Regions from separate parts of the Allorhizobium sp. Av2 genome, predicted to be linked through region 2. Evidence: predicted binding sites of a transcription regulator. Region 2 holds the regulator's gene; each other region holds the start of a gene.
The links. Region 2 encodes PhoB, which activates phosphate uptake and scavenging genes when phosphate is short. Its sites were predicted from a motif close to TGTCATNNANCTGTCAT; they were not measured.
Positions count from the first base shown of each region.

Region 1: a site for PhoB is predicted at 3,709-3,725, ahead of phnC (phosphonate ABC transporter ATP-binding protein). Genes of this name have one in related genera too.
Region 3: a site for PhoB is predicted at 6,222-6,238, ahead of FS819_RS12585 (YdcH family protein). Genes of this name have one in related genera too.

Region 1 is NZ_CP192696.1:3,671,036-3,680,794, reverse strand. It holds gene phnE (phosphonate ABC transporter, permease protein PhnE) at 1-565, opposite strand, end outside; gene phnE (phosphonate ABC transporter, permease protein PhnE) at 575-1,537, opposite strand; gene phnD (phosphonate ABC transporter substrate-binding protein) at 1,742-2,650, opposite strand; gene phnC (phosphonate ABC transporter ATP-binding protein) at 2,806-3,645, opposite strand; gene FS819_RS17140 (DapH/DapD/GlmU-related protein) at 3,762-4,385, opposite strand; gene phnL (phosphonate C-P lyase system protein PhnL) at 4,461-5,189, opposite strand; gene phnK (phosphonate C-P lyase system protein PhnK) at 5,202-5,978, opposite strand; gene FS819_RS17125 (alpha-D-ribose 1-methylphosphonate 5-phosphate C-P-lyase PhnJ) at 5,975-6,883, opposite strand; gene FS819_RS17120 (carbon-phosphorus lyase complex subunit) at 7,026-8,132, opposite strand; gene phnH (phosphonate C-P lyase system protein PhnH) at 8,133-8,738, opposite strand; gene phnG (phosphonate C-P lyase system protein PhnG) at 8,738-9,211, opposite strand; gene phnF (phosphonate metabolism transcriptional regulator PhnF) at 9,305-9,759, shown strand, end outside.
Region 2 is NZ_CP192696.1:129,584-139,342, forward strand. It holds gene FS819_RS00645 (Hsp33 family molecular chaperone) at 1-818, opposite strand, end outside; gene argF (ornithine carbamoyltransferase) at 1,110-2,027, opposite strand; gene FS819_RS00655 (aspartate aminotransferase family protein) at 2,043-3,251, opposite strand; gene FS819_RS00660 (GcrA family cell cycle regulator) at 3,692-4,243, shown strand; gene phoB (phosphate regulon transcriptional regulator PhoB) at 4,348-5,031, opposite strand; gene phoU (phosphate signaling complex protein PhoU) at 5,392-6,099, opposite strand; gene pstB (phosphate ABC transporter ATP-binding protein PstB) at 6,143-6,958, opposite strand; gene pstA (phosphate ABC transporter permease PstA) at 7,056-8,393, opposite strand; gene pstC (phosphate ABC transporter permease subunit PstC) at 8,390-9,759, opposite strand, start outside.
Region 3 is NZ_CP192696.1:2,630,610-2,640,368, reverse strand. It holds gene pyk (pyruvate kinase) at 1-1,093, shown strand, start outside; gene FS819_RS12615 (alpha/beta fold hydrolase) at 1,738-2,745, opposite strand; gene FS819_RS12610 (tetratricopeptide repeat protein) at 2,954-3,610, opposite strand; gene ykgO (type B 50S ribosomal protein L36) at 3,863-3,988, opposite strand; gene FS819_RS12600 (5-(carboxyamino)imidazole ribonucleotide synthase) at 4,151-5,164, opposite strand; gene purE (5-(carboxyamino)imidazole ribonucleotide mutase) at 5,234-5,734, opposite strand; gene FS819_RS12590 (YdcH family protein) at 5,751-5,954, opposite strand; gene FS819_RS12585 (YdcH family protein) at 6,295-6,468, shown strand; gene FS819_RS12580 (ArsR/SmtB family transcription factor) at 6,860-7,120, opposite strand; gene FS819_RS12575 (sulfite exporter TauE/SafE family protein) at 7,303-8,070, opposite strand; gene FS819_RS12570 (thiamine phosphate synthase) at 8,421-9,092, shown strand; partial or broken gene FS819_RS12565 (tetratricopeptide repeat protein) at 9,392-9,759, shown strand, end outside.

The DNA.
Region 1 (9,759 bases), 320 kb from region 2:
CGCGCTCGGCGCCCCGGTTCAGGACTACACTTTCCGGGCTGACCAGCAGCGAAGCGCTGGAGCCGAGATTGACATCGGCCTCCCTGATCACCTCTTCCTGGCGCGTGACCGGCGCTGCTTGGGCCGCGACCGGCGCCTGTTGCGGGGCTGCTGCCATGAAATTGAAGCTGGAAGCTTTTGGCGCGGGTGCCGCTGCCGCTGGCGCATCGGCAGCAGTAGTCGTGCGGGTCATCATCTCTTTTTTGGTCACCAGCCAATCCGGGTTCGGATTGGGACCAATTGGGTCGAAGCGCGAATAGGCAATGGAAATCGCCCCATCGGGCGCGATATTGATTTCCGGCCGGATCTCATAGGAAACCCAATCGGCCAGATAGTTGCCGGCAATCCCCCAGCTGGCGGTGGAGACCACTTTTCCAACCGCAAAGAACCACCAGGAAAAGGTGAAATACAGCGCAAGCAGGACAATGGTCAGCGGCACGCGGTAGCGCTGCCAAAAGCTGCGGCGGAAGATCTCCGGATGGCGGGCGGCGATCAGGTCCATTTGGGTGGCGTCGAGATGTGTCATGGCCGGACCTCAGGAAACAGCATGGAAGGCTTGCTCACCAACCAGTTTGCGGCGCAACCAGGCCGAAAACTGATCGACGGCGATCACCGTGGTCAGGAGCAGAATGATGATAGCAACGGTTTTCGCCGCATGGCCCTGGCTGATCGACAGGCGCAGCGGCTCACCAATGCCGCCACCGCCGACAGCACCGATAATCATCGATGCGCGCACATTGATTTCCATGCGCAGCAGGGCGTAACTGATGAAATTCGGCATGACCTGCGGCACCATGCCGAACCACAGCCGCTCCAGCCAATTGCCGCCGACGGCACGCAGGCCCTCGTCCGGCTTCATATCGGCATTTTCCACCACTTCGAAAAACAGCTTGCCGAGCGCGCCGACCGTGTGGACTGAGACCGCAATCATCGCCGGGATCGGGCCGATGGAGAGAATGGCGAGGAAAAACCCGGCCAGCACCACTTCCGGAAAGGCTCGCAGCAATTCCATGAAGCGGCGCACCGGCCAGCGGATGAACCTGTTCGGCATCATATTGCGGGCCGCCATGAAGGAAAAACAAAAGCCCAACATGCCGCCAATCAGGGTCGAGACCAGTGCGATATTCAGCGTCTCGATCATCTTGTAGAAATATTCCGGGATATAAAGCGTCTGGGTGAGATAGTAGCGCCCTTCCGGATAATTGTATTTCAGACTGCCATCGTCATAGGGCGACGGCAGGTCGAACATCGCCCGCCAGATCTCATTGCCATCGCGCGGAATGAGCGTTTCGACGAAATCGAACAGATGCGGCAGACGGTCGAAGAACTTGCCCGAATTGGTATCATTGGCAAACCATAGCGACCCCGCCAGCGCCAGAAGCAACACGGCAAGACCGGCTACCGTGTAAAGGCGGCGGGTTTGCGCCAGCGCATTCCAGTGGCTTTCGATCACGCGCCCCTGCTCGCTCAGCAAGGACAATCTGGCGGTATGGCTCATCTGGCACTTTCCAAAATGGACTAAATACCAAGGCATCGAAGATGCTCACGCATCCTCGCCTTGAAGGCATTGCAAATATCTCAAATGCATCGGTCGCTTGAGATATTTGCAAAAGGAATACGAACGGTCATTGAAAATGACCGTTCGTATAGTGGGTAAGCCGCCGGTGTTTGATACCGGCGGCTCTGATGTTTCCAGCTGCGATCAGCCGCCGATGGTTGCCTTGCGGGCGTCGATGACCGGCTTGTAGAAATCGACATTCACAGCCGCAAAGCCCTTGAAATCGCCGCCTTCGATGGCGGAGAAGCAGGCGGCGTCGGTCTTCGGCAGGTCCATCATGAAGGCCTTCACCTTGGTCTTCATGTCCTCGTTCATCGAGGAGCGGATGACGATCGGGCCGTTCGGGATCAGCGGCGACTTCCACAGTTCCACCAGGTCGTCCATGTTGAGGACACCCTTGTCGACCATCTTGCGCAGGTTGCCGGACGTGTAGCCGTCCTTGAAATTGCCAACCCCGGAGCCGAAGGTGGTGCCGGCATCGAACGTGCCCTTCAGCACTTCGAGAACCAGGTTTTCATGGCCGCCGCCAAAGCCTGTCGATGCCACATATTCCTTGACCGACTTGCCGCCGAGCGCGTCAGGCAGGGTCACGGTCGGGATCAGGTAACCAGACGTGCTGTCAGGATCGGCAAAACCGAGCTTCTTGCCCTTGATGTCGGTGACTTTGGTCATGCCGCTGTCCTTGCGGGCCACCATAATCGAGTAATAGCCCATCGAGCCATCGGTCTGCACCGTGGTCAGGATCGGCTCGACGGCCTTCGGGTTGGCGAGATAAGCCTTGGCATAGCCGGAAGCGCCAAGCTCGGCATAATCAAGCGTGCCACCCAGAAGACCCTGGATAACGCCGTCATAATCCGAGGCCGGGAACAGCGAGACCTTGGTGAAGCCGAATTCCTTCTTCAGGTGATCGGACAGGCAGTTGTAATTGCGCAACCGGTCGGCTTCGTTCTCGCCGCCGAGAATGCCGATGCGGAATTCCTTCAGGTCTTCGGCAGCAGCCACGCCAGCCAATGACAGAAGCGTCACCGAGGCAAGCAGAATTTTCTTCAACATGGTCTTTCTCCTGGTTTTCCGGTCTGGTTTCCCCGATGGACCGGATCTGTCTCTTGAACTTAAGAAAGGTGCCTTTGACGCGGGCAAGCGAAGGCGCTGCCATCGGGCTGGATGCCACGATAGAAATGCTATTTTTCAGGTCACGAATTGCTGGCTCAGCTTGCGGTGGCCGCCACCATCGGCACGGAAAGGGCAACCTCCGGCTTCGGCAGGCGGATCGCGGTCGATGTCATGCTTTCGTCAATGCCGTTGCCATCCTGGCCAGTGCCATAGATCTCCTGCACCGCCTGCGCCGTCAGCGCATCCGGCGGACCGTCGAACACCACCTTGCCCGCCGCCATGCCGATGATCCGCTCGCAATAGGACCGCGCCGTATCCAGCGTGTGCAGATTGGTGATCACGGTAATGCCTTCGCGCTCGTTGATGTCGCGCAGCGCATCCATGACGATCTTGGCGTTCAGCGGATCGAGCGAGGCGATCGGCTCGTCGGCCAGCAGCATTTTCGGCGCCTGCATCAGTGCGCGGGCAATAGCCACCCGCTGCTGCTGACCACCCGACAGCGTGCCAGCTGGCTGCAAGGCCGTCTGCTCGATGCCAAGCCGCTCCAAAGCGGCAATCGCCATGATCCGCTCTTCCCGGGAGAAGATATTGAGGATGCTCAGCGCCGTGGAGCGATGGTTGAGACGCCCCAGCATGACATTGGTGAGCACATCCAGGCGCGGCACCAGGTTGAACTGCTGAAAAATCATCGCACAATCGCGCTGCCAGCTGCGCAACGCCGAACCTTTGAGGCGCGTCACGTCCTGATCGCCGAACCGCATCGACCCGGAGGTCGGATCGGCCAAGCGGTTGATCATCCGCAGCAAAGTGGACTTTCCCGCACCGGAGCGACCGATAATGCCGACCATCTGCCCATGCGGAATGGACAGGGTCACGGCCTCCACGGCAATCTTCTTGCCAAAACGCCGCGTCACCTCGGTCAGTTCGAAATTCATGCGCTTGTTCCGATGTCATATCCAAATCCAGAGCGAGCTATAGTTCAGGTCGGTGAAGCGCCCATGTCAGTTTCATGACATTTCTGTTAAAATCAGAGGGTAGAAAGGCCTATACTTCAGGCTAAGACTTCATGTCGGGCCAGAAAATCTTCGGCGGAAAGTGTGCGGAAGTCGGCAAGGGCCGCGTGAAGTCGCTCATGCTGCCAATCCCACCAGGCAAGTCTGTCCATGCGCGCGCCGATACCTGGACCAAACCGGGGCTTGATCGGCTTGGCTGGCACCCCGCCGACGATGGTATAAGGCTCCACCGACTTAGACACGACCGCGCCTGCACCGACGACCGCGCCATTGCCGATGGTGACGCCGGGCAGGATGGTGGCGCCATGGCCGATCCAGACATCATGACCGATCACCACTCGGTTTTCCCGCCGCCAGTCGAAGAAATCCGTCTCCAGATCCGCCCCTTCGAAATAATCGACGGCGCGGTAGGTGAAATGATGCAGCGTGGCCCGCCATGTCGGATGATTGGGGGCATTGATGCGGACACTGGCGGCGATATTGGCAAATTTGCCGATGGTGGCGCACCAGATGGAAACATCCTGCATCACATAGGAATAGTCGCCCATCTCGACCTCATCGAGACGGCTGCGCTCGGCCACTTCCGTGTAGCGCCCAAGGGTGCTGTTCGTGACGCTGGCGGTCGGGTTGATTTGGGGCTCAAGTCCGAGACGGGTGCTCATGCGGCGATGCTCCTAGAGTTTGTCAGGGAAAAGTGGGTACTGGTTTTCCCGAAAAGACAAACGAAAACAAGAAAGCTAGAGGATGGCTGGTTCAATCTGAACCTGACGGCCCCTAGGTGAGAATTGCGAGACATCGAGAATGGTGTCGGCAACCGCTTCGCGCACTTCCTCGTCGTGGAAAATGCCGAGCATGGCGACGCCCTCGGCCTTTTTTCCGGCAATCAACTCGATGACCACGGCCCGGTTTTGCGCGTCGAGCGAGGCTGTCGGTTCATCCAGCAGGAGGATTTTATGATCGGTGATGAAGCCGCGGGCAATGTTGACGCGCTGCTGTTCACCGCCGGAAAAGGTGGCGGGCGGCAATTGCCAGAGCGCCTTGGGCAGGTTCAGCCTGGCCAGCAGATCACTTGCCACTGACCTTGCTTCGTCGATGGCCACGCCGCGCGCCGTCAGCGGTTGAGCCACGACATCCAGCGCCGACACCCTTGGGACGGTGCGCAGAAACTGGCTGACATAGCCCATCGTATCGCGGCGGATATCCAGCACCATGCGTGGCATGGCCGACGCCAGATCCACCACCGTATCGTGATGGCGCACCAGGATCTGCCCGCTATCGACGGCGTAATTGCCGTAGAGCATTTTCAGGATCGAGCTTTTGCCAATGCCGGACGGGCCGCCCAGCACGCTGCAACTGCCACTATTGACGGAAAAGCTGACATTGCGCACCACCGGCAGGACAAGCCCGTCGCGCAGATGCATGGTGAAACTTTTGGCGACATCGGAAACGATGAGAGGTGTGGGCATGGGTCTATCCAATCACACTTGAAGAATCGAAGAGACGAGCAATTGCGTATAAGGCTCGCGCGGGTCGTCCAGCACCCGGTCGGTCAGGCCCTGCTCGATCACATGGCCGTCCTTCATCACCATCATCCGGTGCGATAGCAGCCTTGCAACAGCGAGGTCATGGGTGACGACGATGACCGACAGGCCAAGATCAGCCACCAGTCCGCGCACCAGATCCAGAAGCCGGGCCTGGACCGAGACATCCAACCCGCCAGTTGGCTCGTCCATGAACACCAGACGCGGATTGGTGACGAGATTGCGGGCGATCTGCAAGCGCTGACGCATGCCGCCGGAAAAAGCACGCGGTTGGTCGTCGATGCGGTCGGCGGCGATTTCCACCCGGTCCAACCAATCGGTGGCGGTGGCGCGGATATTGCCATAATGCCGTTCGCCGACCGCCATCAACCGCTCGCCGACATTGGCTCCGGCTGAAACGGTCATGCGCAGGCCATCGGCAGGGTTCTGGTGAACGAAGCCCCAGTCAGTGCGCATCAGAAAGCGCCGCTCGGCCTCGCTCATGTGATAAAGCTCGCGGTAGGCACCGCCACGCATCCGGTAATCGACACTGCCGGTGGTCGGCATCAGCCGGGTGGACAGGCAGGACAATAGCGTCGTCTTGCCGGAACCGGATTCGCCGACCACGGCCAGCACTTCACCCGGCCAGAGATCGAAGGAGACATTGGCGCAGCCGATCCGCCGTCCGTAGAATTTCGACAGGTCGCGAACCTTCAAAAGCGGTTGCTGGGTCACTGGGCAGCCTCCTCATGCTGTGTTTCGGCCAACATCTCACCCCGATGACCTTTGGCGCGGCGATCCTCGCAATGGTCCGTGTCGGAGCAGACGAACATTCGCCCGCCCTTGTCGTCGAGGATCACTTCATCGAGATAGACATGCTCGGCACCGCAGAGAGCGCAGGGCTTGTCGAAGCTTTGCACCGTGAAAGGATGATCCTCGAAATCCAGGCTGACGACATCGGTATAGGGCGGCACGGCATAGATCCGCTTTTCACGGCCCGCGCCGAACAATTGCAGGGCCTCTGACCGGTGCATTTTCGGATTGTCGAATTTCGGTGTCGGAGACGGGTCCATCACATAGCGGCCCGCCACCTTGACCGGATAGGCATAGGTGGTGGCAATCCGGCCATTGCGGGCAATGTCTTCATAAAGCTTCACATGCATCAGCCCGTATTCTTCCAACGCATGCATCTTGCGGGTCTCTGTCTCGCGCGGCTCCAGGAAGCGCAGAGGCTCCGGGATCGGCACCTGATAGACCAGCACCTGGCCCGCCCGCAGCTTTTCCTCCGGAATCCGGTGGCGGGTCTGGATGATGGTGGCATCGCCCGTATGGGTGGTGACCGCCACATTGGCGACCTTCTGGAAAAACGCCCGGATCGACACGGCATTGGTGGTGTCGTCGGCGCCCTGGTCGATCACCTTCAACACGTCTTCCGGCCCAAGGATCGCCGCCGTCACCTGGACGCCGCCGGTACCCCAGCCATAGGGCATTGGCATTTCGCGCGAGGCGAACGGCACCTGATAACCGGGGATGGCAATGGCCTTCAGGATCGCCCGGCGGATCATCCGCTTGGTCTGCTCATCCAGATAGGCAAAATTATAAGTAGCAATTTCGTCCGCTAATGAAACTTCCGTAATCATTGTGCGTTACCCTTCCAGAAATTCGCAAACAGGGAGCAATGAGCATGGAAATCGAAATGATGTTCGCCGTCTTCGTGACCCTCATGCTGGGCGTTTCGACGCTTTGCGCTGTCTGGTATGCCGATCACGACTGATAGGCCGGTCATTCCGCTGCCTCGCTCAGGTCCAGCCCTTGCTGGCGGGCCTGTTCATGATCGGATTGCATCCGCCGCACCAGATCGAGTTCTGCCTGAAAATCCACGTAATGCGGCAGCTTCAGATGCTCGACAAAGCCTGTTGCCTGCACATTGTCACAATGGGACAACACAAATTCCTGGTCCTGGGCAGGGGCGGTGATATCTTCGCCCAGTTCTTCGGCGCGCAGTGACCGATCCACCAGCGACATGGCCATCGCCTTGCGCTCACTCTGTCCAAACACCAGGCCATAGCCCCGGGTGAATTGCGGCGGGGCCTTTGACGATCCCTTGAACTGGTTGACCATCTGGCATTCCGTGACCTGAATACGCCCAAGCGACACGGCAAAGCCAAGCTCCGGCACATCCATCTCCACTTCGACCTCACCCAAGCGGATTTCCCCCGCAAAAGGATGGCTGCGGCCATAGCCGCGCTGGGTGGAGTAAGCGAGGGCCAGAAGAAAGCCTTCATCGCCACGAGCCAGCGATTGCAGTCTCAGATCCCGCGCCATCGGAAACTCGATGGGCTGGCGGGTAATATCACCCGCCTGATGATCTTCAGGCATATCACCATCGGGTTCGATCAACCCTTCCTCACGCAGGATGTCGGAGACCCGCATGGCGGCTTCACCGGTCGGCGTTTTCTGGACTGGTGGCTTCACCTCGCCTTCTTCCAACAGGGACGGGTCGAGCAGACGGTGGGTATAGTCGAAGGTCGGACCTAGCAGCTGGCCGCCGGGCAGGTCCTTGTAGGTGGCGGAAATCCGGCGCTCGATCCGCATTGCACCGGTATCGACAGGCTCCGACAGACCAAACCGCGGCAGCGTGGTGCGATAGGCGCGCAGCAGGAAAATCGCCTCGATCATATCGCCCCGTGCCTGCTTGATGGCCAACGCCGCGAGCTTGCGATCATAAAGCGAGGCCTCGGCCATGACGCGGCCAACCGCCAGCGCCAATTGCTCGACAATCTGATCGACGGTCATTGTCGGCAGGCTTCGATCACCCCGGCGACGGTCGGCCAGCAGGCTGTGGGCATTGGCAATGGCGGTCTCGCCGCCCTTTACAGCAACATACATTTACGCCTCCTCGTGTAGGATCGCGCAGCTGCGCGGCAGGCAGAGAAAATCCCGACCGGCGGTGAAAATCACATCGACGCCGCGCGGAAACAGGGCATGATTGTCCTGCCAATGACGCAGAAAACCGTCCGGCAAGCCAAGCGGAGCGATTATAGTCCGGTCTTGGATGCCGGGACCCTTCAGGGTGAGCGGTTGGCCGCCATCGAGACTGGCCACGTCATAAACAAGGGTCACCGAGCGATCAGGATAGTCCTGCGTGCCGGTGGAAAATTGCGCGAATGCCGCAAGCGGGCTGCCTGCTTCGAAAAACGCAAACTGCGCTTCGGTCTTGTCGGCTGTCGTCCCAGCGCCGGTGTGAAAGCTCAGCCAGGCGGGCACGGCACTTTTGGCAAGTCCGCCGCTCAGCCAGACGCGGGTATCGACGTCACACAGCGTCAATGCAATGGCCGCCTGCGCCAGACCGAAAGGGGATGGCGGTTGCAGCGATAGGGCGACAGTCTGGTGGGTGCCGGGCCGGGCCATACCGTCCATGACGGCACGAAACACGCTTTGCGCCTCAAATACTGGTTGAGAAAAACCGCCGGTCAGGCTTTCCGCTTCGAGCATCAGTCTTCTCCTCTGACCATGGTGAAGAAATCCACCTTCGTTGCCGCCACCTGCTCCGCCTTGATGCGGTCGCCTTCATTCAGACGCCGCTCCACAGCCGCCAACAACGGCTCAATCTTGTCGCGATGCGCGTCATCCTGCCAAAGAGCGTCGAAAATCGCTGAGAGACGCGCCTTTTCCTTTGACGTGCCAAGTGCCTGGGCATGCCCGACCTGGCCGGATGCCAGCCTGCATGTCGCCCGCGTCACCGTTACTTCACCCAGATTGAAGGACGCGCCGCCGCCACCGATACGTCCACGCACCATGACCAAGCCAGTCTCCGGTCCGCGCAGGAATTGTGCTTCCGGCGCAAACGGCAGCCCGCTCCACAGCACCTTCAATTCGTCCAGATGGGCCGCGGCCAAAAGGTCGACAACTCTTTTTCGATGCACATCATCCGGATTTGCACTTTTTGCTCGTGCGCCCATTGTCAAATCTCCATTTGTCTATTAATATAGACAACCATACAACTTATCTTTACAAATATTCCTCCGGGATGACAAGCGTGTGACATGACGGTGCAGAAAGTGGCGGGACAAAAAGCAATCGAAAGACAGACCGGCGTGGCGCTTTGGCGCCAGATTGCTGATCGAATCCGGGTATCGATCAGCGATGGCACCTATGACACGACGGGCATGGTGCCGCCGGAAACGATTCTGGCCGGAGAATTTGGCGTCAACAGACATACGGTGCGCAGCGCGCTGGCAGCCCTTGCCCAGGAGGGGATCGTGCGCGCGGTTCAGGGACGCGGCACACTGATCGAGCGACGGGATCGGATCAGTTTTCCGATTTCAAAACGCACCCGTTTCACGCCCGGAATCGGCGGTCAGGCGCGGGCGCTTGAAGGTTTGTTGCTGGAAAGCGCCGTCGAGAAACCCAGCTCGGATCTGATGGAACATTTGCAATTGGCAGACGGCGTTCGGGTGATCCGGCTGGAAGTGCTGCGCAAAGCGGATAGCCGGGCCGTGTCACGCTCTACCAG
Region 2 (9,759 bases):
GGTTCATAAACCCGGACGCCACGCTCATGGAAAAGCCGGAACAGTAGCCGTTCGGTGCCGATCTGCGGATCGGTCAATTCGTCGCCATCGATGGTTTCCACCAGCATCCGGGCTTCCGCCCAATTGTCATCATCCGGACCGTCATAGTTGTTATCGTCGCCATCACCGCCCGGCAGGTCGCCCTGATGCATACGCTCCGGCGCCTCCGGCAGGAATTGCGCGATCAACCCGCCAGCGCGCCAGCTATGGCGCGGCTTGCCGGAACTATCTCGATCAAACAGCTCGGCCACGGCCAGACGCACCCGCGTCGGGATCTGCTCCGACTGGCGAAAATAGAAACCGGCAATGTCTTCCAGCGAGGAGCCATCCAGCGGCACGATGCCCTGATAGGGCTGCATGTAATTGCCCTGATCGATGGTAAAGGCCAGGATGCCCGCGCCAAGCAGGTCGGTCGGTGTCGATTTGCCGTCCGCCAGTGCCTGCGCCAATCGCTCTTCGTCAAAGCGGGCATAGGCACGGACATTTTCCGGCGTGGCAAAATCACAGACCAGCAAATCGACCGGGCCATCGCTCTTGGTCTGCACGATGAACTTGCCTTCGAATTTCAGCGAGGTACCGATCAGCACCGTCAGCGCAATCGCCTCGGCCAGCAGGCGGGCAACAGCCGGTGGATAGTCATGCCGATCCAGGATGGTGTTGAGCAAAGGCCCAAGCTGGACCGCGCGGCCCCGCACATCCAGACCATCGACCTGGAAGGGCACGACCCGGTCATCGCCGGCAAAGCCGAACTCGCCCAACGCGCTCAATTTGTCTGTCATGGCACAACTCCTGGCACGAATGCATCCCTGGATGAATGCAGGGCAACGCCATGCATCTACCGCACGGCGCTGCAATCTAAAATGACTGCATGACGATTATTTGGTCAAGGTAGGTTCACAGCGACCTGTCCGAACCGAGGAAAAGCCCATGCCTCGAAACAAGACGGACAAATGGTATCTTACCGCTTCAAGATCAAGCGGTAAAATTGCGCATCAGCCATGCTCTCGCAATCTCGCGGGGCAGCGCATCCTGCAACCCCGCTATTTAAGGCTTTCAACAGCCTGAAACCGTCAAACCGCGCCAAAGCACCAGGCGAGAATGGACTTCTGGGCATGCAGCCGGTTTTCCGCCTCGTCGAACACGACCGATTGTGGCCCGTCGATCACTTCATCGGTCACTTCTTCCCCGCGATGAGCGGGTAAGCAGTGCATGAACAATGCATCGGGCTTTGCCTGCTTCATCAGGGCGGGATTGACCTGGAAGGGCTGGAATACGTTATGGCCGCGTGCCTTGTGCTCCAGGTTCATCGATACCCAGGTATCGGTGATCACGGCATCGGCACCGGTCACGGCCCGGTCGGCATCATGGCACAGCATAATCTCGCCGCCATTGTTGCGCGCCCAGTTGAGGATCTGGTCTTCCGGCTCAGAGCCCATTGGCACTGCCATGTTCATCCGGTAGCCGAAGCGGGCCGCCCCTTCCACCAGCGAATGCAGGACATTGTTGCCATCACCCGTCCAGGCCAGCGTCTTGCCCCGGATCGGGCCGCGATGTTCCTCGATGGTCATGATGTCAGCCATGATCTGGCAGGGATGGGTCAGGTCGGTCAACGCATTGATCACCGGAACAGTGGCGTGCTCGGCCAGTTCCAGCAGGCGGTTGTGATCGGTGGTGCGGATCATGATCGCGTCGACATAGCGCGACAGAACCTTGGCGGTATCGCCAATCGTCTCGGCGCGGCCAAGCTGCATTTCCGTGCCGGACAAAAACAGCGTCTCGCCGCCCAGTTGTCGCATGCCGACATCGAAGGAGACGCGGGTGCGGGTCGATGGCTTTTCGAAGATCATCGCCAGCATCTTGCCGGCCAGCGGCTTATCCGCTGTTCCGGCCCGGGTCCTGGTCTTGCGCTGATGGGCGTCGGACAGAATAGAGTGAAGGTCCTCGGACGTCATGGCCGAGAGATCGAGGAAGTGTTTCGGGGATGCCATGGTGTTACCTGTCGTTCATGCCTGAGCGATTTTGAGGGCGGCCTGCACGGACAAGGCCTCTGCGGCCTGTTCGATGCGCTTGAGGCCTTCTCGGGCCTGTTCGGCAGTCAGCGTCAGAGGCGGAAGCAGGCGGATGACGTTATCACCAGCCGGAACGCCCAGGATATGCTCGTGGCGCATTGCATGCAGCAGTTCGGAGGATGGCACCGCAGCCTTGATGCCGAGCATCAGGCCTTCGCCGCGCACGTCTTCGATCACGCCTGGAAAACGGTCTTTCAGACCGGCCAGACCCTGGCGGAAGACCAGAGCTACATCGCGGACATTTTGCAGGAAGTCATCGGCCAGAACCAGATCGAGAACGGCATTGCCGACCGCCATGGCCAGCGGGTTGCCGCCATAGGTCGTGCCGTGCACGCCAGCCGTCATGCCGGACGCAGCCTCGTCTGTGGCAAGGCAGGCACCGAACGGAAAGCCGCCGCCGATACCCTTGGCCACCGCCATGATATCGGGGGTGAGGCCAGCCCATTCATGGGCAAAGAACTTGCCCGTCCGGCCAACGCCCGACTGCACTTCGTCGAGAATGAGCAGCAGGCCCTTTTCGTCGCAGATTGCCCGCAATTCACGCAGGAACTCGGTCCCGACGACGCGGATACCGCCTTCGCCCTGGATCGGTTCGATCAGCAATGCAGCCGTGCTGTCGGTAATCGCCGCCTTCAAGGCGTCGAGGTCGCCGAACGGCACCTGGTCAAAGCCGGGCGCCTTGGGGCCGAAGCCTTCAAGATATTTTTCCTGGCCGCCCGCCGCGATGGTGGCGATGGTGCGGCCATGAAAGGCACCCTCGAACGTGATGATATGGAATTTTTCCGGATGGCCCTTGCTATAGTGATAGCGGCGAGCCGTCTTGATGGCGCATTCCAGCGCTTCAGCACCGGAATTGGTGAAGAATACCTTGTCGGCAAATGTCGCCTCGACCAGCCTTGCGGCCAGGCGTTCCTGGCCGGGAACTTCGTAAAGGTTCGAAAGATGCCAGACTTTCTCCGCCTGGCTTTTCAACGCCTCGACGAGATGCGGATGCGAATGGCCGCAGGACGTCACGGCGACGCCGCCGGCAAAGTCGAGATATTGCTCGCCTGTTTCAGTATAAAGCCACGGGCCCTCGCCTCGCTCGAAACGCAGCGGCGCACGTGAAAACGTGTTGAACAGCGGCGTTGATGTCTGAGCCATGACGGAAAATCCTTTCGAGCGGCTTTTTGAAGTCTGAACGATGTTGCATGCCAACCACCGAAAAACCGGTGGAAAAATCAAAAATGCCGCCTTTCGGCGGCATTTGCACTATTCCGGCTTCCGCCAGCGTTGTCAACAAAACATAGGGGCAAAGGTATTGCAACCGGATCGTACCGAGATGTTCTTGGAAACCCTCTTGATGAGATCGCATCGATAAAAAATCGGTGGATAGCAAGTTGGGGAAAAGCCTGAAATTCGATTCACGATGATTCGGCGACTCTTGTCACGGAGTCAGGCTCACACTAGGTTAATGACGAATTACTACACTGCATGCGGCGGAAACAGTCACCGACAACACGAGGAAAGTTGGGTTCCGGAACCTTCTGGGACATGGATGATGGATTCCGCGTCAAGCGCGTGCACCAGGCGGAGATTGCGGCATGAACTGGACGGACGAGCGAGTTGAAAGACTCACGAAATTATGGGCCGAAGGCCTGAGCGCAAGTCAGATTGCGACACAGCTTGGCGGCGTCAGCCGGAATGCCGTGATTGGCAAGGTGCATCGGTTGTGCCTTCCGGGCCGCGCCAAGGCAGGCGGTCCTACTGCCACGCCAGCGCGCACACCCAAGCGGCCAGCACCGTCCACGCCCCGCGCACCGAACTTTGCCGCACGCACGCCTTCGAGCGCGCCGCGTCCAGCCGCGCGCACTGCTGCGGCGACCGCGCTGAACGACGATCTCGACATGGATGTCACCGAGAACATGGCTGTCCTGCCGGTTCTCAACACCACCATCCTGCCAGCCTCGCGCCGTCTGTCGCTGACAGACCTCACCGAGCGGACCTGCAAATGGCCGGTTGGCGACCCGATGACCGATGAGTTTCACTTCTGCGGCTGCGATAGCCAGGATAATTCGCCCTATTGCAAATATCACGCGAAGCTCGCCTACCAGCCGGTAAACGAGCGGCGCCGGGCTGCCGCTAACGCCCGCTGATCTCTGCCCGTGATCTCCGATCGCATGTCATAAAAAAAGCGAGCCGCCCGGCTCGCTTTTTTCGTTCCACTGGGTTTTCGGTCCATAAAAACCGTGCAGCGATCTTATGCTTCCATCGAATAGCCGGCGCCGCGCACCGTGCGGATCACGTCCTGCATATTGGAAAAGTTGAGCGCCTTGCGCAGCCGTCCGACATGGACATCGACCGTGCGCTCGTCCACGTAAATGTCATGGCCCCAGACGCCATCCAGCAGTTGAGAGCGGGAAAACACCCGGCCGGGTGAGGTCATCAGGAATTCCAGCAGCCGGAATTCGGTCGGGCCGAGGCGCACTTCGCGGCTCTTGCGATGGACACGGTGGGTTTCGCGATCAAGCTCGATATCGCCGCAGCGCAGCAGGCTGGACAGAACTTCCGGCTTGGCGCGGCGCAGCATAGCCTTGACACGGGCCATCAGTTCCGGCGTCGAGAAAGGCTTGACGACATAGTCGTCGGCACCGGTGGCAAGTCCACGCACCCGCTCGCTCTCTTCGCCGCGCGCCGTCAGCATGATGATCGGCAGGCGCTCGGTATCGGGCCGCATCCGCAGGCGGCGACATAGCTCAATGCCGGAAACACCCGGCAACATCCAATCGAGGATCAGCAGATCCGGTACCCGTTCCTGCAGGCGAAGCTCGGCTTCGTCTCCCCGCAGAATGGTTTCGACCTCATAGCCTTCAGATTCCAGATTATAACGCAAAAGGACGCTCAGGGCTTCTTCGTCTTCAACGACGGCAATTTTCGGCAGCATTCGATCCCATACCTTCAATGAGAGAGTCTTCCCGCAAGCCCTTCCTTGTCCGCTCTGGCGAAAAAGAACATGGCAATACGAGAATTTCGATGTTTACAGCATGTTTGCGCTTTATGATGGCGCTCTACTGTGACTGGAAGGCTGGCCTGTCGCCACAGGTCGAACCTTCGGGTGAAGCCCCCACCCCATTTGGCGTCAGACGCTGAGCTGTCCGATGCCAATCTCCGTCATGGTTTCATACCGGCAGCCATAGACCATGGCTCCTGGTATGCTTTTCTCTGATATCTCAAGATCTTGACACCTTGAGATATCAGCATGTCAGTCAACGCGAGGATGAGTCACTATCCTCGCACTGTCATCTCAATCGGCGACCCCGAAAGCGGTCGTCGTATCGTCCTTCGGGCGCTCGCCTTCGGGCTGTGCGCCAGTGGCCATGTAATAGATGGTCTCGGCGATATTGGTGGCATGGTCGCCGATACGCTCGATATTCTTGGCGCAGAACAGCAGGTGCGTGCAGGTGGTGATGTTGCGCGGATCTTCCATCATATAGGTCAGCAATTCGCGAAACAGCGAGGTGTAGATCGCATCGATCTCCTCATCGCGGTCGCGGATCGACTTGGCCTTTTCCGCCGAGCGGGTGGTATAGACATCCAAGACTTCCTTGAGCTGGGTCATCGCCAGTTCCGAAAGATGCTCAATGCCACGGGCCAGCTTGCGCGGCACGCCAGTGCCCTGCACCGCCATCACCCGCTTGGCATTGTTTTTGCCGAGATCGCCGACACGCTCCAGATCCGAAGCGATCCTGAGCGCACCGATGATTTCGCGCAGATCGGCGGCCATGGGCTGACGTTTTGCAATGGTGACAATTGCCTTGTCACCCACTTCACGCTCGGCATTGTCCATGATCACGTCGTCGGAGATCACCTTCTGGGCGAGGGCGGCATCGGAATTGACCAGGGCGCGAACGGATTCACCCACCATTTGCTCGGCCAGACCACCCATTTCCGAAATGCGGCGCATCAGATATTTCAGTTCCTCGTCAAAGGCGGTGTAGATATGCGCTGTCATGTTCTGATCCTTTAAAAAGATGCATTTTCAATCAACCGTCGGATCAGCCGAACCGGCCCATGATATAGTCCTGGGTCCGCTGGTCGTCCGGGTTGGTGAACATCTTGTCGGTATCGTTTTCCTCGACCAGCTGGCCGAGATGGAACATCGCCGTGCGTTGGGACACGCGGGCGGCCTGCTGCATCGAATGCGTGACGATGACGATGGTGAAATTGGCCCGCAATTCGTGGATCAGCTCTTCCACCTTGGCCGTTGCAATCGGGTCCAGGGCCGAGCAGGGCTCGTCCATCAGGATGACTTCGGGGCTGACGGCAATGGCGCGGGCAATGCACAGACGTTGCTGCTGACCGCCGGACAGGCCCGTTCCCGGCTCCTGAAGGCGATCCTTTGCTTCGTTCCAAAGACCGGCGCGCTGAAGGCTCTTTTCAACGATCTGGTCCATGTCCGCCTTGTTGCGGGCCAGACCATGGATGCGCGGGCCGTAGGCAATGTTTTCGTAGATCGACTTGGGGAAAGGGTTCGGCTTCTGGAACACCATGCCGACGCGGGCGCGAAGTTCCACCACGTCGATGGACGGATCGTAGATATCCATATTATCGAGAGTGATGAGGCCGGTGACCCGGCAATGATCGATGGTGTCGTTCATGCGGTTCAATGTCCGCAAGAAAGTAGACTTGCCGCAACCCGAAGGACCGATCAGCGCCGTGACGGTATTTTCGCGGACATTCAGGTTCACGTCGAACAGGGCGCGTTTTTCGCCGTAGTAAACGGACACATCCTTGCCGACCATCTTGGTGTTCACTTCGGTCATCTTCTGATCCAAGGCCTTTTCAACTGCTGCTTCAGACATCATGTTCATGTTCTTAACCCTCCGGCCTGTCTTTTCGCAATCGCTTGACGTAGGCCCGATGAACTTTCCTGGACGTCATCGCCCAGGACCATGCTCCGGCTGGTTTCTACCACCGCCGCTCAAACCGCCTGCGCAGCAGGATGGCACCGACATTCATGATCAGCAGGAAGATCAGCAGAATGATAATGGCACCGGACGTCCGCTCTACGAAAGCGCGTTCAGCTTCATTGGCCCACATATAGATCTGTACCGGCAGTGCCGTCGACGGATCGAGCGGCGTGCCCGGATAATCCGCCACGAAAGCCACCATGCCGATCAGAAGCAGTGGCGCGGTCTCGCCCAGCGCATGGGCAAGGCCGATAATCGTGCCGGTCAACACGCCAGGCATGGCCAGCGGCAACACATGGTGGAAGACCGTCTGCATCTTGGACGCACCCAGACCCAGTGCCGCAGCGCGGATCGACGGAGGCACGGCTTTCAATGCTGCGCGGGTGGCGATGATGATCGTCGGCAGGGTCATCAGGGTGAGCACCAGTCCGCCGACCAGCGAGGCCGAGCGCGGCAGACCGGCAAAGTTGATGAACACCGCCAGGCCCAGTAGGCCGAAGACGATAGAGGGAACGGCTGCGAGATTGTTGATATTGACCTCGATCAGGTCGGTCCAACGGTTCTTCGGGGCAAATTCCTCAAGATAGATCGAGGTTGCCACGCCGATCGGCAGAGCCAGGATCAACACGGTCAGCATCATATAGGCAGTACCGATCAAGGCCACGCCAACGCCTGCGGCTTCCGGGCGGCTGGATGCGCCGTTGACGAAAATACCGGTATTGAAGGACTTGGCCAACGCGCCGCTTTCAGCCAGCGCATTCATCCAGCCGATCTGCTGGTCGGAAATCTTTCGGCTGCTTTCATCGACCGTCAGGTCGAATTGTCCTTTGAAGGCCGTGTCGACCGTGGCACTGGCCAGGACCGAGACCGGAACCGTCTTGCCGATGATCGATGGATCGGCAACAACCATGTTGCGCAATTGGACGCGGACATTGTCGGAGACCATCTCGGTCAATTGCTTCATTGCCGGACGATTGGATGTATCGATCTTAAGTTTTGCTGCCAACGCATTGCGCACCAGAACCGGATAATTGGCCGCAACCAAAACATCGGGGTTGGTAGCGCGCTGGTTGCTCGGATCGATCAGCTTTTCGCTGAACTCAACCGGCACGGTGATCGTTGTCTGCAAGAAGGCCGTGTAGCCTTTGGAAACCACGGAAGTGAGCAGCAGCAGCAAGAACAGCAAACCGAAGCTGATGGCGACAATGCCATAGGCCCGGAAACGGCGCTCGGCGGCATAGCGGCGCTTGATGCCGATGTCCCGACGAGGGCGTGATACAGGGGCAAGGGCGCCAGCGCCGTGGCCTGCCGCAGCGGGGGAGAGGGTCTCGCTCATTCGTACTGCTCCCGGTATTTGCGCACGATGTAAAGCGCATAGATATTAAGGCAAAGCGTGATGGCAAACAGGGTGATACCCAGGGCGAAGGCCACCAGCGTTTGCGGCGAGGTGAATTCAAGGTCGCCGGTCAACTGGTTGACGATCTTGACGGTGACCGTTGTCATCGGCTCGAAAGGATTAAGCTGGATACGTGCTGCAACGCCTGCGGCCAGCACCACGATCATGGTTTCGCCGATGGCGCGCGAGGCCGTCATCAGCAAGGCGCCGACAATGCCGGGAAGAGCGGCTGGCAGGATCACCCGCTTGACTGTTTCCGACCGTGTGGCACCCAGACCGAGTGAACCGTCGCGAAGCGAGCGCGGCACGGCGGTGATGATGTCGTCTGACAGGGAGGAGACGTAAGGGATCAACATGATCCCCATGACGAAGCCTGCCGTCAGAACGCTTTGTGCCTGAATGAAGCTGGCGAAATCGCCGGTGGCGATGCCATTGATCTTGGCGGAGATATCACGCAGGAACGGACCGACCGAGGTCAGCGCGAAGAAGCCGTAGACGATGGTCGGAATGCCCGCCAGCACTTCCAGCAGCGGCTTGGTGATGGCGCGCAACCGTGGCGAGGCATATTCGGCCATGTAGATGGCAGCAAACAGACCGACGGGTACGGCAAACAGCATGGCGACAATGCCGATATAGAGCGTGCCGAGCAGAAGCGGTATCAATCCGAACTGGCCGCCGGTATCTGTGGCGCCAGCGGCAGCAAACCGGGGATCCCAGACCGTCCCGAAGAAGAACCGCCAGGCCGGAACCTCCCGGAAGAAGTGGGTGGCTTCCGTCAGCATCGACATGATGATGCCGACTGTCGTCAAGATGGCGATGGAAGAGCAGATGACCAAGGCCGCCTGAATGGCTTGCTCCACCCGGTTGCGGGCGCGAAAGCGTGGCGCGATCAACCGAAGCCCGAACAGGGCGCCTGCGAGCGAGGTGGCGATTACCACGATGGTCAGCGCCAGATCGTTGATGGCGCGCATGCCGTTCAAGGCCTCCGCCGCCACGATCATGTAGGGCTCAGGCTCGCCGGCCAGCGGTACGCCTTGTTCGGCCAGCATTGTGCGGGCAGTCGTGGCATCTGCGCTTTTCAACTTGGCCAATTGGTCGTCGTCAAGGCTCTTCAGGCCGCGAGCGATCGCACCGATGGTGCCGTAATTGAGGTTCTGGGTAGCTCCGGCCTGTGCTTTGACCGCATCGGGCATCGCATCGCGTACACGCGTTTCGATCAGCGATGGCGCAATCGCCATCCAGAGACCCAGCACCAGTAAGGCGGGTACAACTGCCAGAATAGAAACGAAACTGCCATGATAGCCAT
Region 3 (9,759 bases), 1.4 Mb from region 2:
GGCCGTCAAGGTTGGCCATCGCCTGCTGATCGATGATGGCAAGCTGCATCTGCGTGCCGAAAAATGCGACGGCAAGACCATTGTCTGTAGCGTGGTGTCCGGCACCAAGATTTCCGACCGCAAGGGCGTCAGCCTGCCCGATACGATCCTTGCCACCGGCGTGCTGACCGACAAGGACCGCGCCGATCTGGATGCTGTTTTGGCCACCAATGACGTCGACTGGGTCGCGCTATCCTTCATCCAGCGTCCCGAGGATTTGGCCGAGGTTCGCAAGATCGCCCGCGGACGGGTCGGGTTGATGTCGAAAATCGAAAAGCCGCAAGCGCTGGAACGGATCGACGAGATCATCGAACTGTCCGACGCTTTGATGGTAGCCCGCGGCGATCTGGGCGTGGAAATGCCGCTGGAGGCCGTTCCCGGCATTCAGAAGCAGTTGATTCGTGCCTGCCGCCGTGAAGGCAAGCCGGTGGTCGTGGCCACACAGATGCTGGAGTCGATGATTTCAGCGCCAGTTCCGACCCGTGCCGAAGTCTCCGACGTGGCGACAGCCGTGTTCGAAGGTGCCGATGCCATCATGTTGTCGGCTGAATCTGCTTCCGGCCAGTATCCGGTCGAAGCGGTCTCGACCATGGCGTCGATTGCCCGCACCATCGAGCGTGAACCGCACTATCCCGGCATTATCTATGCCCAGCGCCCGCAGCCGGAAGCAACCGGCGCCGACGCGATTTCGCTGGCAGCCCGCCAGATTGCCGAGACCCTGAAGCTGACGGCCATCGTCTGTTACACGTCGTCAGGCAATACCGGGCTTCGTGCTTCGCGTGAGCGTCCTGAAGTGCCGATCCTGGCGCTATCGCCGGTGGTTCAGACGGCCCGCCGTCTGTCGCTGGTCTGGGGCCTGCATTGCGTCGTTTCCGAAGAACCGACCGATCTGGATGACATGGTCAACAGGGCCTGCCGCATTGTGGTTTCGGAAGAGTTTGGCAAGCCGGGCGACCGGGTGATCATTTCCGCTGGTGTGCCGTTGGGAACGCCAGGCGCCACCAATATGCTGCGCATCGCCTATATCGGTCCGGATGGCCTGTCCGGCGTCTGACATTGCTAAGCCCGCAAGGCGAAGATGCGGATGCATCCTCGCCTTGAAGGCCCTATGTCGTAGCGGTATTTGAAAAGAGAATGTGAAGGGTCACTTTCAGCGACCATTCTGACCGTCCATGTATCCGAAAAATTCTAGCGCCGCTTGTCAGGGATGACGGGCGGCGTTTTTCGTGACATGCGCTGCCCGGGTCTGATTTAGCGGACTGAGACCTGCGGTTCGGTCTGGGTAAAATCCGATGGGAACAGCCGCAGATGGCGTGTCCTGAGTTTTCTAAAATCCAGGGCGGATGCCGTCATGGTTTGAGTCTACGGTACCATTCCATTGTGAAATTTCATTCGATTTGCGGAATTATACAGGATTGCCTAATATTAGGAACTTGGAAATATCGCCCCGTAATATCGATAGCGCAAAATAATAAAGCCGCCTTGGGAGGGGCGACTTTATTACTTATAAATTATTTAATGACTCAGAAATATAAATAGACTATAAATTCGTCTTTGATAATATTGTCGTTTTAAATTGGTTTGTTACTATGCCTATAGTTTTGCGCCAATTTGATTGTGATGTCAAGAACACAATCCTCTTGGTTGTAGATAGCCAATGTCGGTGGTTATCGAGCTCTTAAGTAGCTGTCAATTTTATCAGTTTGTTGACATTTCAAGAGCGTCACCAATTTTCCGGGCCAAAGACCCAAGATCACGGTCGTGGCCGGCTATTTTTTCAATGGCTGCAACCGCCAGATCTGTGACGCAATAATCCGGCTTGTGGCCTAAATGTCGTACCCAGACCAACTCGGCACCTGCAATGTCGCGGGCAAGACCGATTGAGTGAATATCGGCCAGAACGATGCCGTCACTGTCACCGGTGACGATCACGGTGGGCGTCCGTATTTCCGGGTAGCGGGGCGCCATGCGGGTGACGTAGGCGTGCAAGCCGCAAACGTCGATTGCGTTGTAGCGGAAGGTGCTGGGCCGCAGAACGAGGGCAGGCGTGGTGCGGGCCATATAGTCGTCAGGACGTCGATTGGGAGCAAACACGGCCTTGGTGGCCGCATCCATCTTGGCAAGCCCTGCCAGTGGCGCAAGGGTGCGGGCAAAGAGGGGGCCGATGATTGGTGTTGCCGTCAGATGATAATGCCAATCGACCCCACCGGGCCATGGATGGGTGGCAGGGGCCAGAAAAAGCAAACCCGCCGCCTTTTCTGGATGGAGAACAGCAAAACTTGCCGCAATAGCACCGCCAAAGGAATGGCCCACGATAATGGCCCGCGACAGGCCAATGGCATCCATGGCTTCGGCAATGGCGTTGGCCTGGCCATCGGGCGTGTCGTTTTCCGGTCCGCCACGCGGTGAATAGCCATGGCCCGGCCGATCCACGAAGATCAGATCCGCGCGTCCCTCAAGCGCCGGACGAAAGGCCTCGGCCTGATCGCGCAGATTGCCACTGGCGCCATGAATGAACAGCAGCGGCGGCAGATCGGCGCTTTCAGATGCCGGAATATGCAGGAGGTTGAGATGGGTGTCTCTTATCGGGACGGGCGTGCCGATATTCGGATTGTCATCCGTGATCTGTCTTATTTTGACTGTGGAAAACACCCAGGCTACAATCAGAGGTGTAGTGATGATGGCAAGGATCAGAATTGCAGGCATGGCATACGGGTTCCTGCTGCGTCATTGCGTAAAGCGGATTAGCGATCCGATAAAATGACGCAGAAAATTTAATCAGCGACGGCCTCTCTCATCCGCATAACAAGGCACCGGGCGCGGGGAACGTAAAAGGTAAGATAGTCTTCAGATTTCCCGAAGCCACCGGTCAATTGCCGCAAAATTGGGATTAAGCATCCGCAATGGGTCATGATTACGTCCGGGCGCCTGCCAGTTTCTCGGAAAGCTCGGTCACGGTCTTCTGGGCGGCGCGGTCGGCGGGGTAGATGGCGAGGTAGCGTTGCCAGGCTTCCAGCGCCTTTTGATCGCTACCGGTCTCGGCCAGAATATTGGCGAGCATTTCCAGCGCGCCGAAATGGCGCGGTTCGATGGCCAAGACGTGATTAAGGTCGGAAATCGCCTTGCGGTAATTGCCCTGGCTATAATGCAGGCTGGCACGGTGACCCCAGCCATTGGCATAATCGGGCTCCAACACGATCGCCTGATCGAGGAAGTCCAGCGCTGCGGCGTTCTTCTTGTCCTTGATCGCCTTGTCGGCCCATTGCATCAGCAGATTGACGGTTGGGCTACCGGAATTCGACCAATCCGCCATCACGGCAGCGGCAATCGCCTTGGCTGCTTCCGGCTGGCGTTCGCGTTTCAGCTGGATCAGCAATTCGTCCGCCGGTTTGCCAGACAGCGCGGCTGTGTCGCTGCGGTCTTCCAGGCGTTCGACCCCGCCCTGCTGCGGAGACGGGCCTTGCTGCTGAGAAGAAGGCGGCTGGTCATCCTTGTCCGCTCTTGGCTCACCCGTCTGAGGATGGTTCGGCGCAGGTTGAAGGTCCGGCGTGAAGGGCAGGGCAGGCGGCATAGGCTGGCTGGGTGCAGCACCTGGCCCGTTCTGCGCAAAAGTCCTGTCCTGTGCAAAAGCCAAGGCAGCAGGCCCGGCGAGGGCGCTGGCAGACAGAATACAGGCTGTGAGAATCAGGTGAGTGAACAAACGAACAGAGCGCATGCAGGTAATCTACCGTGCATGCGCTCTGTTTCAAACCGAATTCTGCGATTGACCGAAGTCCACACATCACAGCGAGGTGATGCTGCTCTCCCGCAGGAGAGATTTCGATCAGCCCTGACGCGCCTTGAAACGCGGGTTCTGCTTGTTGATGATGTAAACGCGGCCTTTGCGGCGAACCAGACGGTTGTCGCGGTGACGTGCCTTAAGCGCTTTCAGCGAATTCTTGATCTTCATTTTTAGATCCGCATGGTTGCCAGGGAACCGTCTGGTTCCGCCGGGATGTATATCGACGAAAAACGCACCGCTGGGCGCGCTGTTTCAGGGTTGGTGGCACATACCCCGGCTTAACCCGGCATGTCAACCGGAAAACCGGGCATTTTGCCCGTTGATGGCAGGTTATTCCCGGTTCATGACCTCGGTGACATGTCCCATTTTGCGGCCGGGCCGTGCTTCGGCCTTGCCATAGAGATGGACGAGCACAGCCGGCTTCGCCAGCCAATCTGGAACAGCCTCAATGTCGGCGCCGATCAGATTGGTCATGACGCAATCGCCGTGGCGGGCCGGATCGCCCAGCGGCAAGCCGGCGACGGCGCGGATATGCTGTTCGAATTGCGAGATCACACAGGCGGCCTCCGTCCAATGACCGGAATTGTGGACCCGCGGGGCCATTTCATTGGCGATCAGGCTGCCATCGGCCATCAGGAACAGCTCGAGACCCACCACGCCGACATAGTCGAGGCCGTTCAGCAGCTTTTCCGCAGCGCTTTTGGCCGCAGCTGTTGTCTGCGGCGAAATCGACGCAGGCACGGTGGAGGTGTGCAGAATGCCGTCGCGGTGAATATTTTCGGCCGGATCGTAGCAGGCGATTTCGCCTGATGTCGAACGGGCGGCGATGATCGAGATTTCCCGCGCAAACGGCACGAAGCCTTCGAGAATCAGCGGCACGGCGCCAAGCGCCTGATAGCCGCCGCTGGCCTCGTCCCCCTTGCGATAGACCCGCTGGCCCTTGCCGTCATAGCCGAAGCGCCGGGTTTTCAGCACGCCTTCGCCACCGAATTCGGCCAATGCCTGCTCCAGGTCCGCCTGGCTGTCGACGGTGCGGAACGGGGCAGTGGGAATGCCATTGTCGTTGAGGAAGCGTTTTTCACTCACCCTATCCTGGGAGACGGCGAGTGCCTTGGCTGGGGGATAGACCGGCACGCTGCGCGCCAGGGCTTCGGCGGCGGCGACCGGCACGTTTTCAAATTCATAGGTGACCACGTCGCAACTGGCGGCCAGTTCGGCAAGGGCTGCCTCGTCAGCGTAATCGGCGATGATCTGCCGGTTGGCAACCTGGGCGGCCGGACAGTCGGCCTGCGGTTCCAGCACGATGGTCTTCAGCCCCAGCCTTGCTGCGGCCATGGCAAGCATGCGGCCAAGCTGGCCGCCGCCGATAATTCCAATGGTCTTCACGCGTGTGATCCGTACAGTTTATAAGCCTCAGGGAGCTTCGTCGGTGGGATAGTCGGCAACGGCGGCAGTCTGGTTGTCGGTCCAGTCGTCCAGCCGGTCGGCGAGATCGGCATCCTGCAACGCCAGCACCCGTGCCGCCAGCAGGGCGGCATTGACGGCGCCAGCCCGGCCGATGGCGAGCGTACCGACCGGAATGCCGGCTGGCATCTGCACGATGGAATAGAGACTGTCGAGGCCGGACATGGTTTTCGATTGGACTGGCACGCCGAAAACCGGAAGCGCCGTCATCGAGGCGACCATGCCGGGCAGGTGGGCGGCGCCGCCAGCTCCGGCGATAATCACCTGAAAGCCTTCGTCGCGGGCACCCTTGGAAAAGGCGACCATGCGGTCGGGGGTGCGATGGGCCGAGACGATGCGCGCCTCGTAGCTGACGCCAAGTGCGTCCAGGGTATCGGCAGCGTTCTTCATGGTTTCCCAGTCGGACTGGCTTCCCATGATGATGGCGACGGGCGGTCTTTCATCCTGCATCGGCGGCACCCTTTTCTCAGGCAATGATATCGGGAATGAGCTGATCTTCCAGTTTGGTCAGCCTGTCCTTGATGGCAAGCTTTTTCTTCTTCATCCGCTGGATCCGCAAGGCATCGCAGCCGACCTGAACCATGGCGTTGATCGCAGCATCATAATCCTCGTGTTCCTGACGAAGGCGTGCGAGTCGAAGCCTTGTATCCGCGTCGTCCTGATCCGGCATCTTTTGTCCCCATCTTGTCGCTAGCTGCATCTATTTCTGATGCATGGTGGAATGGCGCAAGCTCCTATCACCAAACGTCGGTAACGGGAAGTTAGCCGTTTCGCATAATTTTGCCCGCCATGCGCCTCGGCAGCGCTTCAGCAAATTCTCCTGCGTTTTGAGAAGCCTAGGTCCGATGTATGGATGCGGGCAACGGTGACGGCCTGTGCCAACATGAAATTGCCCTCATAAATTCAGGTTTTCGCCTTAGACATCGGCAAGGGATCGTGTCACACTGCTGTCGTAAACCAAGAAGCTCCAGCGATGGATGCTGGAGGTTGAAAAGGAAGGATAGAATCAAATGACCATTCAGGCTCATATTGAATCGCTTGCCAAGAAGCATGGAGTTTTGGAGGAGAAACTACATGCCGCCCTTTCCTCTCCCTCGACCGACGACAAGGAAATTCTGGAACTCAAGCGCCTCAAATTGCGCCTCAAGGATGAAATGGAGCGCCTGAAGTCAACACGACATTAAAGGCTGGATGATGCCCCCTTAAATCGGGCCCGATTTAAGGATTTCATAAAGCCAACAGGCCCTTTGCATCGTTAGGCGGCGGATTATTTGTTTCATTTGCGTTGTGCGTTTACAAAACGCACGGCCATTTAGCGTTACCGCCGCTGTCTTGATACTCTTTCCATGATCCAGGAGCGCCAAAACATTGTTGCTCTTGACCGAATCCAGGCTCCGAAGCGCCGAATGCCTTCGGGGCCTTTTTCTTGAGCTGTTTTCGCAAGTCGAATCATGCGGTGCTATAAAAGATTGGGAACGCCAGAGGCGCTGTGGCGAACGAAATATTCGCGCCGGTCATGACGATATTGGCACGGATTTATTGTCACGCCGGTCCCTGTGCGAACCGATCCCACCGTCAGTTCCAGAACTGGTCCAGCCACAGATTCAGCCGGTTGAAGCCGGAATTGTTGACCGAATAGATCCGCTTGGTGCCCTGGGTGGCGACTGTCACCAGATTGCAATCCAGCAGCGCCTTCAAATGTTGTGAGACGGCCGGCCGGCTGATCGGCAGGCCCTTGGCCAGATCGTTCACCGTGCGGGGTGCGCGGCGCAACTCTTCCAGCAAATGGCGTCGGTTGGGATCGGCAATAGCCGAGAATGGATCGATTGTCGTCATATGCGCAAGCTATGATACATCCTGCCATCCGGCAAGCGCAATTGTGCGATGCGAAAATGCAATTTTATCGGGATTTTGATTGTCGTCAATTTTGCAATCCCCTTCTGTCGCAAATGTCTAATCCCAAGTCTCGAGATGCTTGCAAAAGCAATAGGATGTCCCATCTTCAAAGGCTCACCCTATTACAGGAAAAACAAACCGTCCCAAAACAGTTTCAATCCGGCGATCAGCGTCATGGCATAGATCAGCGGATAGAAGGTCTGCGCCTTCATGCGCCGCACCACCATGGCTCCGGCCATGGTGGACAGCAGCGCCACCGGCAGCAGGCTGAGAGACAGGGTGAAATTGCTGAGATCCAGCTGGCCGAGCGCCATATAAGGAATGACCTTGATGGCATTGAGACAGGCAAAAAACCGCACGCTGGTGCCTGTATAGGTTTTTGGATCGAGCTTTAACGGCAGGGCATAGATTTCAAACGGCGGGCCGCCGGCATGCGCGACAAAGCTGCCATAACCGGCCAGCGTGCCCCAACCCGTGGCAGCCACGGCGCGCTGCGGTTTTGCCGGTCTTGCATCATGGCCTTCGCCGCGCAATCGTCGCTGGAAATAGCGCCCGGCAAACACCACCGTAATGGCACCGAGCACGAGCCGCATGGCATCGGCCGGGATGAGGGCGGATGTCGCCCAACCAAAGGCGATCCCAGCGATGGCGCCGGGCAGAAGCAGGAAAAACGTGCGCCAGTCGCCATGGTGGCGCCAGGCGTGCAGCGCGACCAGATCCATGACCAGCAGGATCGGCAGGAAAATCGCCGCAGCCGTCATCGGCGGTACGACGAGCGCCAGGATCGGCACGCCAAGCAGACTGAAAGCGCCGCCCAGGCCGCCCTTGGACAGGCCGACCAGCACGACGGCGGGAATGGCGGCAAGCAGGAATGAGAGATCTGGCAGCATGAATGTTTGAATTTCCGCGATGGTGTCTTGGGGTGCTGGTATCTTTAGGGATGGGTATCTTCCCCAGAAGGCGGCGGCTGTCTCTGACAGTTGGTGTTGATCCTTTCGTCAGTCCGGTCTATCGACTTCCTGCAAACATGGCGAGATCCTTTCGCCGCAGAGAGAGTGCCAACAAAAACGAGAGCAACAGAGGCTTCGGCATCATTCTTTAAATCACAATCCGTTTAAAGAGAAAATCATGCCGCAGGCATGACGTGCTACAGCACCTTATATGCCCTATATAAAGGGTGCAGGGCGCTTTGGCCCGGATCGCCTCCCTTGCTCTTGCCATGAAGAAGACGGAAATCGCCATGTCCAAGTCGTCAAAGTCGCCCAAGTTCCAAAGCCGCTGCCGGCTCGTTCTTATCACGCCGCAGATTGCCGATGTGCAGATGCTTGCCACGACTGTCGGCAATGCCTTGAAGGGTGGCGATGTCGCCTCGGTGATCATCCCGCAATATGATTTCGATGACGACACGTTCCAGGCCCAGGCCGAAGCGGTCGTGCCATTGGTGCAGGCGGCGGGTGCCGCTGCCATCATCGCCGACAATAGCCGGGTTGCCGGTCGCGCCAAGGCCGATGGCCTGCATATCAGCGGCGATGTCGAGGCGCTGGCCGAGGCGGTGGAAAAATTCACCCCGAAGATGATTGTCGGCTCCGGTGCGGCCCGCGACCGGCACCATGCGTTGGAGGCTGGCGATGCCAACCCCGACTACATGTTCTTTGGCAAGCTGGACGGCGATATCAAGCCGGAAGCGCATTCGAAAAACCTGGCCTTGGGCGAATGGTGGTCGTCGATGGTGGAAATCCCCTGCATCGTCATGGGCGGCGCAGATCCGCAATCGGCCCTTGCCGTCGCTGAAACCGGTGCCGAATTTGCGGCCCTCTCCAGGGCGGTATTTGACGATCCAGAGGCAGCCGACACCGTGGTTGCTCAGGTAAATGCTTTGCTTGACGAAAAAGCGCCACGGTTTGAGGATTGAACGCCTCAATGATCCTTGCCTTGCCCCGTCTTGCCCTAACCCGTTTGGCCAAATTCCGGTTGCTGTCTGGACGATCCGTCTGTGCCAGCCTGGTTTTGGCGCTGGCATGTCCGACGGTCATGGACATCGGTGCTTATGCGCAGGTTGCGCCTGCTGCATCCTCGCCCCCGGCGGCTGAGCCTGACGTGAAGACGGGTGAAGGCAAATCAGGTGAGGCGGGCAATCAGACCGCCCCTGAGACACCATCGGAAAAGACTGGGGAGCAAAAGCGAGGCCCAAAGCCGGGGAGCGAAATCGAGGTGCCGGTCGTTCGTGACGATAAAACGGCTCCCGAAAAGACCTCTGGCTCTGACGAGACAAATGGTTTTGTCAGGCCGAGCGGGCTCTCCGGTCCGGTATCCGGTGAGGACGCTGGCAAGGTACAGCGGCCGGGTATCAAGGATGCGGGACCGGCTGGCGGCATTACGCTGATGGAGCGCATGGGCATTCCGCTACCGGATCTTCCGCCGGAAAAGCCCTATACCGGCAAGGTCGATCTTGCCTATGGCGCGTTCCAGCGCGGGCTGTTTGCCACTGCTTTCGACTATGCCCTGCCGCTTGCCGAGAAGGGCGACCCTGCCGCGCAGACATTGATCGCCGAGTTGATGACCCGTGGTTTGGCGGTCAA